One region of the Streptomyces sp. NPDC047002 genome, then DNA from elsewhere that is predicted to be linked to it. Evidence: riboswitches for the same ligand, from Rfam matches in the RefSeq annotation. Region 1 holds a riboswitch; each other region holds the start of a gene.
What was found. A riboswitch is a leader RNA that binds a small molecule or an ion and turns the genes downstream of it on or off. The one in region 1 is predicted to bind cyclic di-AMP.
Positions count from the first base shown of each region.

Region 2: linked by a shared signal. The riboswitch ahead of AB0910_RS10410 (C40 family peptidase) and the one ahead of AB0910_RS28355 (M23 family metallopeptidase) in region 1 are both predicted to bind cyclic di-AMP.
Region 3: linked by a shared signal. The riboswitch ahead of AB0910_RS29700 (transglycosylase family protein) and the one ahead of AB0910_RS28355 (M23 family metallopeptidase) in region 1 are both predicted to bind cyclic di-AMP.

Region 1 is NZ_JBEYWC010000041.1:58,498-63,203, forward strand. It holds gene AB0910_RS28335 (hypothetical protein) at 94-306, shown strand; gene AB0910_RS28340 (hypothetical protein) at 414-605, shown strand; tRNA gene AB0910_RS28345 (tRNA-Met) at 685-758, shown strand; gene AB0910_RS28350 (PP2C family protein-serine/threonine phosphatase) at 1,084-2,208, shown strand; cyclic di-AMP (ydaO/yuaA leader) riboswitch at 2,482-2,638, shown strand; gene AB0910_RS28355 (M23 family metallopeptidase) at 3,097-4,191, shown strand; gene AB0910_RS28360 (aldo/keto reductase) at 4,279-4,706, shown strand, end outside.
Region 2 is NZ_JBEYWC010000008.1:9,401-14,106, forward strand. It holds gene bioB (biotin synthase BioB) at 1-1,224, opposite strand, end outside; gene AB0910_RS10400 (8-amino-7-oxononanoate synthase) at 1,369-2,529, shown strand; gene AB0910_RS10405 (ATP-binding protein) at 2,765-3,190, shown strand; gene AB0910_RS10410 (C40 family peptidase) at 3,231-3,710, opposite strand; cyclic di-AMP (ydaO/yuaA leader) riboswitch at 3,714-3,896, opposite strand; gene AB0910_RS10415 (hypothetical protein) at 4,255-4,563, opposite strand; gene AB0910_RS10420 (ATP-dependent Clp protease proteolytic subunit) at 4,571-4,706, opposite strand, start outside.
Region 3 is NZ_JBEYWC010000047.1:34,737-39,442, reverse strand. It holds gene eno (phosphopyruvate hydratase) at 362-1,657, opposite strand; gene AB0910_RS29700 (transglycosylase family protein) at 2,038-2,724, opposite strand; cyclic di-AMP (ydaO/yuaA leader) riboswitch at 2,728-2,955, opposite strand; gene AB0910_RS29695 (transglycosylase family protein) at 3,278-4,513, opposite strand; gene AB0910_RS29690 (cytochrome P450) at 4,695-4,706, opposite strand, start outside.

The DNA of each region.
Region 1 (4,706 bases):
CGGCGGGAGTGGCGGCGTGGAAGTCCTGAGAATCACGGTGGGCAAAACGCCCAGGGGGCTGCGCGCGAGGCCGGTTCGTCGCAGGCTTGGGGCATGAGTGACGCACCGATCGTCGTACACCGGGCGTCCGGGACGGGCGGCCGGCGGGTCACGGTCCGCGGGCAGATCATGGGTCTCGCCCACTCGGACGGCGACCTGGTCGAGTTCCTGCGCCGGGCCGGGCTGCCGGACGCGGAGGACCTGCTCGACGACCCCTCGTGGGTGGAGTGGCAGGGCGGGCTCGGCCACGACTACGGCACGCGCTGACCTGCGCCCCTGCCGCGCCCCGCGGGCGGCGTGTGCTGCCTCACACGTGCGCGGGTCGCGCCTCCACGCTCCGCCGACTGTCAGTGGCGGCCCGTAGTCTTGGGCACATGTTCGCATCACCGTCCGGTGCCGTCGCCGATCCCGGTTCCCCGCGGTCTGCCGCCGACGTCAACGACCGCATCCGCGCTCTGTGGGCCGGGGCCGGCCGTGTTCTCACCCCCGCTGAGCAGGAGCGTTATCAGGAGCTGCTGGTCGAGTGGGCCGCCGCGGTCAAGGCCGACGTGGTCCCCGCCGCCTAGCGGCAGCCCCCGCGGGCGTCCGCCCGGGGCGAACGTGGCGCCGGGCGTGCTCCGGATGGCGTAGGGTGGTGTTCACCGACGCGGGGTGGAGCAGCTCGGTAGCTCGCTGGGCTCATAACCCAGAGGTCGCAGGTTCAAATCCTGTCCCCGCTACTTGTGGCCGAAGGCCCGGATTCCCCGGAATCCGGGCCTTCGGTGCGTTGGGGCCCCGGCCCGTACGGCCCCGCGGCGCGCTCCGGCGCTCCCCGGGCGGTACGCCAGTCGGTCGACGGCGATTCGCCGTCGCGTGCGATGGCGGCGAGCCTGGAGACAGCGCGGTACCGTCCGCAGCCTTGGCGAGGAGACCGGCAGAAAGAGACCACTGGTGGCGAAGACGGGGCGGGGTGAACGGCGCAGGCGGGGCGGCAGGGCGCCACGCGGCGTCCGGATCGCGCGCGACTGGGTCGCCCGGCGCGATGGCGAGCCCGCGCGGGGCGAGGTGGCGCCCACGCCCCGGCCCAGCAGATTCCGCTTCTGGCTGCCGCTCGTCGTGATCCTCGTCGGCGTGGTCTTCGACGCGGTGACGCCGACGCGCTTCACCGCGTCCCCGTTCTTCGCCGCGGCGCCCATGGTGGCGGCCCCGTTCTTCGGTCCCGTCGGGACTCTGGTGATCGCGCTGATCGCGATCGGCACCGAGGTGCTGCTGCGCATCGACGACGGCACGATCGGCCGGGTCGAGGCGGTGGGCGACCTGCTCACCGTGGTGGTCGTCTCGGCGCTCGCGCTCGGCATCAACCGCATCGTGCGCCGCAGCGGCGAGCGGCTGGCGTCCGCGCGCATCATCGCAGAGGCGGCGCAGCGCGCGGTGCTGCCGCAGCCCTCGGAGCAGATCGGCGGGCTGCACATCGCCGCGCGGTACGAGGCGGCGCAGGAGGACGCGTTCATCGGCGGCGACCTCTTCGCGGTGCAGGACACCCCGCACGGGGTCCGGCTGATCGTCGGGGACGTGCGCGGCAAGGGCATGGGCGCGGTCGAGACGGTCGCCGTGCTCGTCGGCGCCTTCCGGGAGGCGGCGGAGCAGGAGCGCACCCTCGAAGGCGTCGCGCACCGCCTTGACCGCGCGCTGACCAGGGAGGGCATCCGGCGCGCCGAGGCGGAGACGGCGGAGTCGTTCACGACGGCGGTGCTCGCGGAGATCCCGCGCGGCGAGGGCGTCGTGCGGCTGCTGAACCGCGGCCACCCCGAGCCGATGCTGCTGGAGGCCGCGGGCGTCGTGACGACGCTCGTACCGGGACAGTTCGCGCTGCCGCTCGGCATGGCGGAGCTGGCCTCCTGGCCCGACCGCGCCGACACCAGCCCGTACCCGCCGGGTTCGACGCTGCTGTTCTACACGGACGGCCTGTCGGAGGCGCGGGATCGCGACGGGGTCTTCTACGACCCGGCGCAGCGGCTGCGCGGCCGGATCTTCCCCGGCCCCGAGGAGCTGCTCGACGCGGTCGTGGGCGATGTGCGCGTGCACACCGGGGGCGGCAGCACGGACGACATGGCGCTGCTCGCTGTGAACCGGCCCACGGCGGGCCAGCCGGACCGGCGGCGGATCATGAGCGTCGTGCCGCCGCCGTGACCGCGGGGGCTTGTAACGCTGCGTGTCCAGGTGCGAGCACTCCGCACTGCTGGGGGCGGGCGCCGGGGGCGGCGGCTGTTGCCCGCTCGGGCGGCCGGGTGTGAGGGTGCCCGCTGAAGCGGGGTCAACTCGCCCGATTGCGGGGCCATCTGTCCTGGTTGATCCGCTGCGGAGTCGTTGACGATCATCTCGATCGGCTTGGAATAACGGCCGGATCTCTATTAACGTTCGATAACGCAGCGCGGTCGTCCCAGCCGTCGCCCACGGCGGCTCCGTGCTCGCGCGCCGAATTCCGCGAGGGAACCGGGGAACCAACCCTTGGGGTGAATCGGGCCTGACGCACCGCCTCTTCGGCGGTCCGCCCTGCCCGTAGGAGACCTTCCTGCTCCGAACCCGTCAGCTAACCCGGTAGGCGAGAAGGAAGGAAAGGAGCGCGCCCCCGTGGCGTCCAACAAGCCTGCCCCGGAAGCCCTGTCGGCCTCGGGCATACCCCACACCCCGTACGTCCCGCACGGCGTGTCCACCCCTCAGCCTTCCCCCGGCGCCCCGGCCGCACACGTCACCCGCACCGCCGCTTTCGACCCGCGGGGCGGGTACGGCGGTGGCTACGGCGACACGGGGTCGTTCCCCGCGTACGGGGACACCGGGGCGTTTCCCGCGATGAGCGACACCGGTTCCTTCCCTGCATACGGGAGCACGGGGTCGTTCGCCGAGTACGGGGACACGGGGTCGTTCGCCGCGGTGGGGGACGCGGGGTCCGGTGCCGCTCACGGGGGCACGGGCTCCTTCTCCGCCTTCGGCGACGCCGGTTCCTTCCGCGTGCGGGGCGGGGACGCGGGCGCGTTCGCGGCGTACGGGGAGGCCGGCGACACGGGCGCGTTCCCTGCCGTGGAGGACACCGCGGCCTTTCCCGCCTACGGGGACACGGGCTCCTTTCCCGCGACGGGCGACACCGCCGCCGCGGGCGTCGGTTCCTTCGAGAGACCCGAGGAGGCCGCAGAAGGCGGCGCGGCCTGGGGGCAGCCCGAGGGCTCGGCCACGGCCATCTCGCCGCTGCGGGGCAAGCACCGGGTGATCAAGCAGCGCAACGCGCTCGCCCGCAGCTCGACCGTGCTCGGCGTGGGCGTCATCGCCGCGGTCGGCGCGGGCGGCATCGCGGCAGCGCAGGGCAGGGCGCCGGTCGCGATATCCGTGCCGGACGCGATCACCGACCACCTGCCGCAGCGCGTAGCCTCGCTGCCGGTCGTCGACTCCCTGGTGGGCGAGGAGGCGCCCGCGCCGGCGGCCGTCCTCGCGAGCGCGCCGCTGACGAGCGCGGGCGTGACCACCGCCGACTACGCGCACGGCGCCACCGACGCGGGCGAGGCGCTGCGCGCCCGTATTCTCCAGCAGGCTTCGGCGCAGCGGCAGGCCGCGGACGACGCCCGGCAGGCGGCCGCCGAGGCCGAGGCCGTCGCCACGGCGCGCGCCGAGGCCGCGAAGCAGCAGGCGGCCGCGGCGAAGAAGGCCGACGAGGCCAAGAAGAAGGCGGCGACCGAGGCGGCCAAGAAGGCCGAGGCCGCCAGGCTCGCGAAGCTGGCCAAGAGCTACACGCTCCCCGTCACCTCGTACACGATCACCGGGCAGTTCGGGGACCCGGGCCCGATGTGGTCCTCCGGCTACCACACGGGCCTCGACTTCGCCGCGCCCACCGGCACGCCCGTCAAGGCCGTGCACGGCGGCACGGTCACCTCGGCGGGCTGGGCGGGCGCCTACGGCTACCGCACGGTCGTGAAGCTCGACGACGGCGAGGAGCTCTGGTACTGCCACCAGTCCTCGATGCTGGTGTCGGTCGGTCAGAAGGTCAGCACGGGCGACGTCATCGGACGGGTGGGCGCCACCGGCAACGTCACGGGCCCCCACCTGCATCTGGAGGTCCGCACGACGGGCGGCACGGCGATCGACCCGCGGCCCTGGCTCGAGGACCACGGACTCAAGCCCTGACGGGCGGGTGGCCCTGGCGGCCCGGCGGGCGCGGCCCGGACGCATGCGGTATGTCCGGGGACGGGCGCGGGTTGTTCAATGGGACGCATGACTGATCGACGCATTCTGGGCCCCTCCGACCTCTCCGTCTCCCCGCTCTGCCTCGGCGCCAACGTCTTCAGCTGGAGCGCCGACGAGCGGGCCACCTTCGACGTCCTCGACGCGTACACGGAGGGCGGCGGGAACTTCCTGGACACCGCGGACGGGTACGGGCGCACGGCGGACGGCAGCAAGGGCTTCGGTTCCGAGGCCCTGATCGGCAAGTGGCTGGCGGCGCGCGGCAACCGCGACGACGTGGTCGTCGCGACGAAGGTCGGCGCGCACCCCGAGTACAAGGGCCTCGCGCCCGACACCATCAAGGCGGCCGTCGAGGGCTCGCTGCGGCGCCTGGGCACCGACCGCATCGACCTGTACTACACGCACGTCGACGACGAGTCCGTGCCCGTAGAAGACATCGTCACCACGCTCGACCAGCT
Region 2 (4,706 bases), on a different contig from region 1:
GCGCCGCACCGCCACCAGGTCCGTGCGCGCGCCCTCCGCCGCGGCACCCTGCTCCGGCGCCTCCGGCGCCTCCGGCCCGCAGGGGGAGCCCGCGGCCCCGCAGCCGTCCGCCGCGTGCGCGCCGTCCGGTGAGCGGTCCGCCGCCGCGCCCTCTGCCGCAGCGCCGTCTCCCGCGCCCGCGCAGGCGCGGCCCTCGCCGCAGCCGTGGCCCGCCGCCTCCGCGCGGTGCGCGGGCAGCGTCGTCTCGTCCGCGCCCTCGACCGTGAAGCCGGCGTCCGCGATCATCTCCAGGTCCTTCTTGCCCTCCTGGCCCTCACTGGTGAGGTAGTCGCCGAGGAAGATCGAGTTGACCAGGTGCAGCGCCAGGGGCTGGAGGGAGCGCAGGTGCACCTCGCGGCCGCCCGCGAGCCTGACCTCCACGTCCGGGCAGACGAACCGCGCCATCGCGAGGATCCGCAGGCAGCGCTGCGGCGTCAGGTTCCACTCCTCGGCGAGCGGTGTGCCCTCGAAGGGGATGAGGAAGTTCACCGGCACCGAGTCCGGGTCCAGCGCGCGCAGCGAGAACACCACGTCGACCAGGTCGGCGTCGCTCTCGCCCATGCCGGCGATCAGCCCCGAGCACGCGGAGAGCCCGGCCGCCTGCGCGCGGTGCACCGTCTCCACCCGGTCCGCGTAGGTGTGGGTGGTCGTGATGTCCCCGTAGGTGGATTCCGAGGTGTTGAGGTTGTGGTTGTACGCGTCGGCGCCCGCCGACTTGAGGCGCTCGCCCTGCCCGGCGGAGAGCAGGCCGAGGCAGGCGCACACCTCGACGCCCTCGTTCTCCTCCTTGATCGCCTCGATGGTCTTCGAGACGCGGTCGATGTCGCGGTCCGTCGGACCGCGTCCGCTCGCCACCAGGCACACCCGCTTCGCGCCGCCCGCGACCCCGGCCGCCGCGGCACGCGACGCCTCGTCGGGCTTCAGCCAGGTGTACTTGAGGATGTCCGCGGTCGACCCGAGCCGCTGCGAGCAGTACGAGCAGTCCTCAGGGCACAGGCCGGACTTGAGGTTGACGAGGTAGTTGAGCTTCACCCGCCGCCCGAACCACTGGCGGCGCACCTTTCCGGCCGCTGCCACCACGTCGAGCAGCTCGTCGTCGGAGGTCGCGAGCACCGCGAGGGCTTCCTCGCGCGTCGGCTGCTCGCGCCGCAGCCCCTTCTCCACCAGTGTCTTCAGCAGATCCATGAACCGATCCTCGCGGACGGCCGTCACGCGGTGCCAGGGTGGAAGCCACCAAAACGACCACTGCGAAGTGTGGACATGACCACACCTCGGGACGGTTTGCCTCCGGTTAGTGTCTGTGCACTGCCTACAAAAGGACCCGACGCCATGGCCCACGACCCCTTCGCCTGGACCGAGGAAGCCGCGCGCGAGCGGGAGGGCTCGGGACTCGTACGGGCCCTGCGGCCGCGCCCCGAGCACAGCGACGTGCTCGACCTGGCGAGCAACGACTACCTGGGCCTCGCCCGCCGCCCCTCGGTCACCGAGGCGGCCGCCGACGCCGCGCTGCGCTGGGGCGCGGGCGCCACCGGCTCGCGCCTGGTGACGGGCAGCACCGCGCTCCACGCCGAGCTGGAGCGCGAACTCGCCGCGCACTGCGGCTTCGAGGCCGCCCTCGTGTTCTCCTCCGGGTACGCGGCCAACCTCGCGGCCCTCACCGCGCTGACCGCGCGCGGCTCCCTGCTCCTCTCCGACGCGGGCAACCACGCCTCGATCGTGGACGGCTGCCGCCTCTCTCGCGCGCAGACCTCCGTCGTGCCGCACGCCGATCCCGAAGCGGTCGGCAAGGCCCTCGACGCGTACGGCGGCGGACGGGCCCTCCTCGTCACCGACGCGGTCTTCTCCGTGGATGGTGACGCGGCCCCGCTGCGCATGCTCGCCGACGTCTGCCGTACGCGCGGCGCCGCGCTCCTGGTGGACGAGGCGCACGGACTCGGCGTCCTCGGGCCCGGCGGGCGCGGGGCGCTGCACGCCGCGGGGCTCGCGGACGCCGGGGGGCGGCTCCCCGGCGGCGTCGTCGCCACGGTGACCCTCTCCAAGTCCCTCGGCAGCCAGGGTGGCGCGGTCCTCGGCCCGGCGGCCGTGATCGAGCACCTGGTCAACACCGCGCGGACGTTCATCTTCGACACCGGGCTCGCGCCCGCGGCCGCAGGCGCGGCGCTCGCGGCGCTGCGCTGCCTGCGGGCGGAGCCGCACCTCGCCGAGCGCGCGCGGGAGGTGGCCCGTACCCTGCACACCGCGCTGACCGCGGCGGGACTCCAGGCGGTCCGCCCGGAAGCGGCGGTGGTGTCCGTGCGGGCGCCCTCGCCGCACGCGGCCGCCGCATGGGCGGCCGGCTGCCGCCGCGCCGGCCTCGCCGTGGGATGCTTCCGGCCGCCGTCCGTACCCGACGGGATCTCCCGGATCCGGCTGACCGCACGCGCCGACCTCACGGACGGCGAACTCGGCCGGGCCGTCCGTACGATCGTCGAAACCGCGCCCGAACACTGAGCGTTCGCCGCCCGGGGCGGGGCCCGGCCGGTGTCGCGGGCCCACAACCGGCCGAGTATCGAACAGTTCACTGCTTCGGGCGACAGATGCGGCATATCCCGGCGAATGGGCGGGCCCGGCGGCAGCATGGACCGCACGCCGACGCGGGGCGGACCGCTCCGTCCGCGCCGCGCGTGCGACCCCGTGCCCGCACTCGCACCCGGGCCCCGCCCGGTGGAAAAGGGACAGCCCCGCCATGGCAGACCACCAGGAAGCATCCGTCACACTGCCGAGCGAGCCCGCCTCGGTCCCGGTGGCCCGCAGATATGTCGCAGAACTCCTCACGGAGTGGGGCCTCCCGGTGGAGGCGGAGACTGCTGAAACGGTCCGCCTGGTCGTCTCCGAACTTGTCACCAACGCGGTGCTGCACACCTTCGGTACCTCGCCCACCTTCACCGTGGACGTGGCGCTCGACCGCCACGAGCGCCTCAGGATCGGCGTCACCGACAGCCATCCGCGCTGGCCGAGGCGGCTGCCGGCGGCCGTGCAGCAGGACAACGGGCGCGGCATGGTGATCGTCCGCTGGCTGGCCGCCGAGTGCGGCGGGCGGCTCTCGGTCACCCCGACGCCCGAGGGCGGCAAGACGGTCTGGATCACGCTGCCCTGGGTGGCGGCGGCCTGAGGCCTGCCGAGCGTGCCGCCGCCACCGCGCGGGCGGCGGGTCAGGCCACGCGCCCGTACCAGACGTCCTTCGTCCAGATGTGTTCGAGCCGCACCGTGGAACCCGTCTTGGGCGCGTGCCAGATGCGGTCGTCGCCCGCGTAGATGCCCACGTGGTAGGCGTTCGAGCCGCTGTGGAAGAAGACCAGGTCGCCCTTGCGCCTGGCCGAGGCCGCGATGTGCTCGGTGCCGTTGTACTGCTGCTGCGTGGTGCGGGGCAGCGACGTGCCGGCCTTCTTGTACGCGTAGGCGGCGAGCCCCGAGCAGTCGAAGCTGTCGGGCCCCGCCGCGCCCCAGTGGTACGGCGCGCCCGCCTTGGACGCGGCGACGCTCACCGCCCGGACGGCGACGGCGGAGGAGGCGGCGTGCGCGTCGGGCTGGGCGCCGGGGGCCACCAGGGCGCCGCCGACGGCCACCAGCGTGAGGGCCGACACGGTGCCGGCCCGGGAGAACAGAGACGGGACATGAACCTGCGCAGTCATGCGCAACCCTTCGTCAGCCGCCTGTGAAGGATGGCCTGTCGGGTTCGGGCGCGAAGGTGCCCGGCCGCCGAAGCGGCTTCACCCCGAGGAGCGGTCGCGTCGCCGCGCCGTTCCGTAACGCTCGGGTCCTCCACTCCTGCCGATCCACTCGTGTCCGCACGAAGTCCGGTACGGCGGCAGGACTCGGCGTCCGCCCGGACCGCCTCGCCAGGTGACGAGGGCTTGCGACCTGTCGCAGGGATCGTGACAAGCCGCCCGCGGATTTCCGAGCCGAAACGGCGATATGTGAAACTCATCACAGTTGATCTGTTTGTGCGTATTCGCCAGGTCGGTGGGAGGCTCCGCGGACCGGATCCCGGGCGCGGGCCAGCGGTGGTGGGGGCCGCTCAGCGTGTACGCATCGTCGCGGTACGCAACCGGGGCGTGCGCCGCACCGCCGGGGACGACTGGTCCGAACGGGGCCGGGCCCGACCCGCCGATTGCGCCGTCCGGGGAGCCCGCAGGGGAGCAGTGCCCGGGTGCGGCGGCCGGGGTGACTCCGGGCTTACGCCGAGGTGTCGCGCGGCAGCGCCACCCGCCCGGCGCGCCGCTCGCCGTCGAGCACCCGCAGCGCCCTGGCGAGCGTGCCCGCGTGCAGCTCGGACTCGCCGCGCGTGTGCATGCGCGCCAGGGCGTCCCGCAGTTCCACGGTGCGCGCGGGCAGCGCCTGCGCGGCACGCAGCGCGGCATACGTGTCCCCTCCGCGCGCCGGGTTGAGGCGGCCGACCAGGTCCACGACGGCCAGATAGCCGTCCACCACGTCGCACTCGGCCCGGGTCAGCGCGGGCAGCGGCGGCAGCTCGGGCGGCAGCACCGGCCGCTCACCGCCCCGCGGGGGCGCCCGCGCCCGCCGAGGGTCCGGCGGCGCGGCGGTCGACGACATGGTCCACGAGCCCGAACTCCAGGGCCCCTGCTGCGTCGAGGAAGGTGTCGCGGTCCAGGCTCGCCTCGATGTCG
Region 3 (4,706 bases), on a different contig from region 1:
CGGAGCCGGGTGGCCGTGGAGAAGCGCTCCTCGCCGCGGCCGCCGCGCTGCGGGCGTCCGCCGCCCGCCTGCGGGGTGGTGCGGCCGGGCGCGGGGCGGGGCTGCGCGGACGGCGCACGGCCGCCCGCCGCCGGTCCGCGGCCGCGCGGGACGCCCGCCGCACCGGCCGGTGCGCGGCCCGGTGCGCGGTCACGGGGGCGGCGGCCGCCTGCGCCGTCACGCGCTCCGTCCCGGTCTCCGGTCCGTGCCATGGCCACACTCCCCTGTCACCCGTCGTACGCCCGGTACACGCCCTGCGCACGTGCGCGTCCCCGGACACGGTACGGGACCGCGGCCGGGGACGGTGTGACACGGGCGGGTCTCAGCTCTCCGTGCCGCGGAAACGCGGGAAGGCGCTGCGGCCGGCGTACACGGCGGCGTCGTCGAGGATCTCCTCGATGCGCAGCAGCTGGTTGTACTTGGCGACGCGGTCCGAGCGGGCCGGGGCGCCGGTCTTGATCTGGCCGCAGTTCACCGCGACGGCGAGGTCGGCGATGGTGACGTCCTCGGTCTCACCCGAGCGGTGGGACATCATGCACTTGAAGCCGTTGCGCTGGGCCAGCTCGACGGCGTCGAGCGTCTCCGTGAGCGAGCCGATCTGGTTGACCTTGACCAGCAGGGCGTTGGCCGCGCCCTCCTCGATGCCGCGCGCGAGGCGCTCGGGGTTGGTGACGAACAGGTCGTCGCCGACGATCTGCACCTTGGCGCCGAGCTGGTCGGTGATGGTCTTCCAGCCGGCCCAGTCCTCCTCGTGCAGCGGGTCCTCGATGGAGACCAGCGGGTACGCGTCGACGAGCTCCGCGTAGTACGCCGTCATCTCCTCGGCGGAGCGGGTCTTGCCCTCGAACTCGTAGCTGCCGTCCTTGTAGAACTCGGAGGCGGCGACGTCGAGCGCGAGCGCGATGTCGCGGCCCGGCACGTAGCCGGCCTCGGTGACGGCCTCCAGGATGAGGTCGAGCGCGGCGCGGTTCGACTCCAGGCTCGGCGCGAAGCCGCCCTCGTCACCGAGGCCCGTGGACAGGCCCTTGTTCTTCAGGACCTTCTTCAGGGTGTGGTAGACCTCCGCGCCCCAGCGCAGGGCCTCGGAGAAGGACTCGGCGCCGATCGGCGCGATCATGAACTCCTGGATGTCGACGTTCGAGTCGGCGTGCGCGCCGCCGTTCAGGATGTTCATCATCGGCACCGGCAGGAGGTGCGCGTTGGGACCGCCGAGGTAGCGGAACAGCGGCAGGTCGGACGCCTCGGAGGCGGCGTGCGCCACGGCGAGCGACACGCCGAGGATGGCGTTGGCGCCGAGCGACGACTTGTCGGGGGTGGCGTCCAGGTCGAACATCGCCTGGTCGATGAGGCGCTGCTCGGTGGCGTCGTAGCCGACCAGCTCGGGGCCGATCTGCTCGATCACCGCGAGCACGGCCTTCTCCACGCCCTTGCCCTGGTAGCGGTTCTGGTCACCGTCCCGCAGCTCAAGGGCCTCGAAGGCGCCGGTGGAGGCGCCGGAGGGGACGGCCGCACGGCCGGTGCTGCCGTCGTCGAGGCCGACCTCGACCTCGACGGTGGGGTTGCCTCGGGAGTCGAGGATTTCCCGGGCTACGACGACGTCGATCGACGGCACGAGCATCTCCTTCTGGGAAGTGACGTGGGGAGCGCAGGGTCTGCGTCTGTAGTCCTTGCGCCAAGAGCCTAACCGGCGCGGGCGCCGCCGGGTGCTCCGGGCAGTCCCCACGCCGGGCGGCGGCGCGCGGCACGGCCGGACGAGTGGCCGCGGCCGGGCCCCGAGGCCGTGGGGGTGGCCCCGGGGCCCGGCCCCGCACGGCCGAGCGGCCCGTCCCCGTGGGGCCGGGCCGCTCGGGCCTGCCGGTGTCGGCAGGTGCGCCATGGTGCGTGCCGCTCCGCGTGCGCCGATCCTGCCGCAGGGCCGCCGGGAGGCCGGCCGGGGCCCGCTGCCGCGGGCCCGGCCGAGCGGCCCGCGCGGGGTCCGCGTGCGGGGCGCGCGGGCCGTCAGTGCAGGTGCAGCTGCTGGCCCGGGAAGATCACGTTCGCGTCCTTCACGATGTCCTTGTTCAGGTCGAACAGCTTCTTCCAGCCGCCCTTGACGTGGTGCGCCGAGGCGATCTTCGAGAGGGTGTCGCCGGACGCGACCTTGTACTCGCCGTCACCCTTCTTGATCACGGTGGGGCGGGCGGTGCCGCGGCTCGCGGGCTGCGAGGCGCTGTGCTGCTGCACGGGGCGCTGCTGCGCCTTCTGCTGCGCCGGGGCCTGCTGGGTCGAGCTGGAGTGGCTCGTCTCGGCCTGCGCCGCTCCGGAGCCGCCGGGGCCCGACAGGTTGACGCCGCAGGACGGCCAGGCGCCCTTGCCCTGGCTCGCGAGCACCTTCTCGGCGACCGCGATCTGCTGCGACTTGCTGGCCTGGTTGGCCTGCGAGGCGTAGGCGGTGCCGCCGTACGCGGCCCAGGTGGAGTTCGTGAACTGGAGGCCGCCGTAGAAGCCGTTGCCGGTGTTGATCGACCAGTTGCCGCCGGACTCGCACTGGGCGACCTGGTCCCACTCGGAGACCGAGGCGGCGGACGCCGACGTGGCGGAGAGCAGCGGCACCGCGACTGCGGCGCCGGTGACACCGGCGAGCGTGGCGTAACGGACGGCCTTGGACGGGCGGCGGTGCTTGTGGGCCTTGCTGGAACGCAGCATGGAGCATCTCCTCACCGACGCCTGCGAGGTCAGCTGTCGGGTTCGGGCGCAGTGAGTTGCCCGGTCGCGATGGACCACGTGGTGCGTGGTCCGTGCGGTGCGCACAGGCTGTGCGCGCCGCTCGCGGCTTAACCCCAAGCCGGGCCGCTGGGCCGTCCATCCACGGACGGCCTTCCCGGTCCGGCGGCGGAACCTTGGGTCCCCCGCTCCTGCCTTCGGCGCGTGACGCGACGACTGTTCCCGTCGACCGACGGCAGGATTCGGCGTTTCGGTCGACAGGGCCCGCGGTGCGAGCGGTGAAGACCGTAAACATACGACTGTCAGATCTTCAAAGACGGACATAAGGGCGGTAAAGCCCAAATCCTTCACCCGCATGGACCCATTTCCCCAGGTGAACCCCGAAACAGGCGAATCTGGCGGCCCATTTCGACCAAACACCCCGAAGAGATGCTTGTCTCACTTTCACAGAGTTGGACATACGGTGCCGAACTGACAGCGCACGGGGGCCACTTCATGGCCTCCCGTGCGCTGTGCCGCGATCTGCCCTTCGATATCAGCCGGCCCCGAGCTCCAGGGTCTGGCCAGGGACGATGTGGTTCGGGTCGGACCCGAGCGCCGCCTTGTTCGCCTCATAGACGGCGCGCCAGCCGCCCTTCACGCCCTGGCTCGCCGCGATCCCCGACAGGCTGTCGCCCGCGTGGACCGTGTAGCGGCGGGCTCCGGGGCCGTGCGCGGCGGCGGAGTCCGCTGACGCGGGGTCACCCGATGCGGCGTGCCGCCCGGATGGGGGCTTCTGCGCCGAGGTGCCCGACGCGTGCGCGGCGGGCTGCGTGCCGCGGTGCCTGCCGCCGGCCGCCGCCGCGCCGCCGGCCGCGGTGGCCGCGGGGCTCGCGGCGTCCGCCTGGCCCCCGGTGGCCCGGGCCGGGCCCTGGGCCGGGAGCTGCCAGAGAGACTGGGCGTCGCCGCCGGTGTACTGCGGCGCGAACGGGATGCGGATGACGTCCCGTACGACACCGGGCCTGTCGGCGTTGCCCACGGAGCCCGCGCCGCCGGTGGGCGCGAGCACCCCGCCGTCGTTGTCGCGGCTGACGCCCGACGGGAAGCCGCTGTCGTCGCTTGGCGTCGCGGGGGGCGTGGCGCGGTGCTTGCCACCGGACGGGGTGGCGTCCGACGGGGTGCCGCCGTGCGCCGGCGCGTCGGGGCTCGCACCGTCCGAGGGCGTGGCGGAGGGGTCGGGCGCGTCGTCGGACGCGGCGGGCGCGTCGCCGGGGTCCGTGCTCGCCGAGGGGTCGGGGGTGGCCGAGGAGCCCGTGGCGGGGCTGGCGGAGGGGTCGGGCGTCGCGGAGTCGTCGGAGCCGCCGAGCAGGCCGCCGACCACGTCGCCCAGGGTGTCGCCGTCGTCGTCGCCCGAAGGCGTCGTCTGCGGCAGGCCCGCGCTGTCGGCGCAGTCGGCCCACGTCTGGGAGCCCTGCCCCGCGAGGATCTTCTCGGCGACGGAGATCTGCTGCGCCTTGCTCGCCAGGTCGGGGCGGCTCGCGTACTGGCTGCCGCCGTACTGGTCCCAGGTGTCCTGGCTGATCTGGAGGCCGCCGAAGTAGCCGTTGCTGAGGTTGGCGTCCCACTGTCCGCCGCTCTCGCACGCGGCCACCTTGTCCCAGGTGGAGGCGTCCGCGGCGCTCGCGCTCGCGGAGGCGAGCAGCGGGATGGCGAGTGCGGAGCCGGTCACCCCGGCGGCCACGACGATCGCGGGCGCCTGGCGGGGTCGACGATGTCGGCCGTTCCCGGACATGCGATTACCTTCCGTGTACGTGGTCGCGCATGGAATGCGCGACGCGCGAGGTGATCCGCCGCCCTGGGGCTCAACGCGCCCACTGGGGCCGATGGGTCGCTCGGCAACGTAGCGTCAGTCGAACGCCTGTCACAAGTCGGTCCAGTGGAGATCACGCGAATATCACAGACTTGACACGACCTCAGTCACGCAG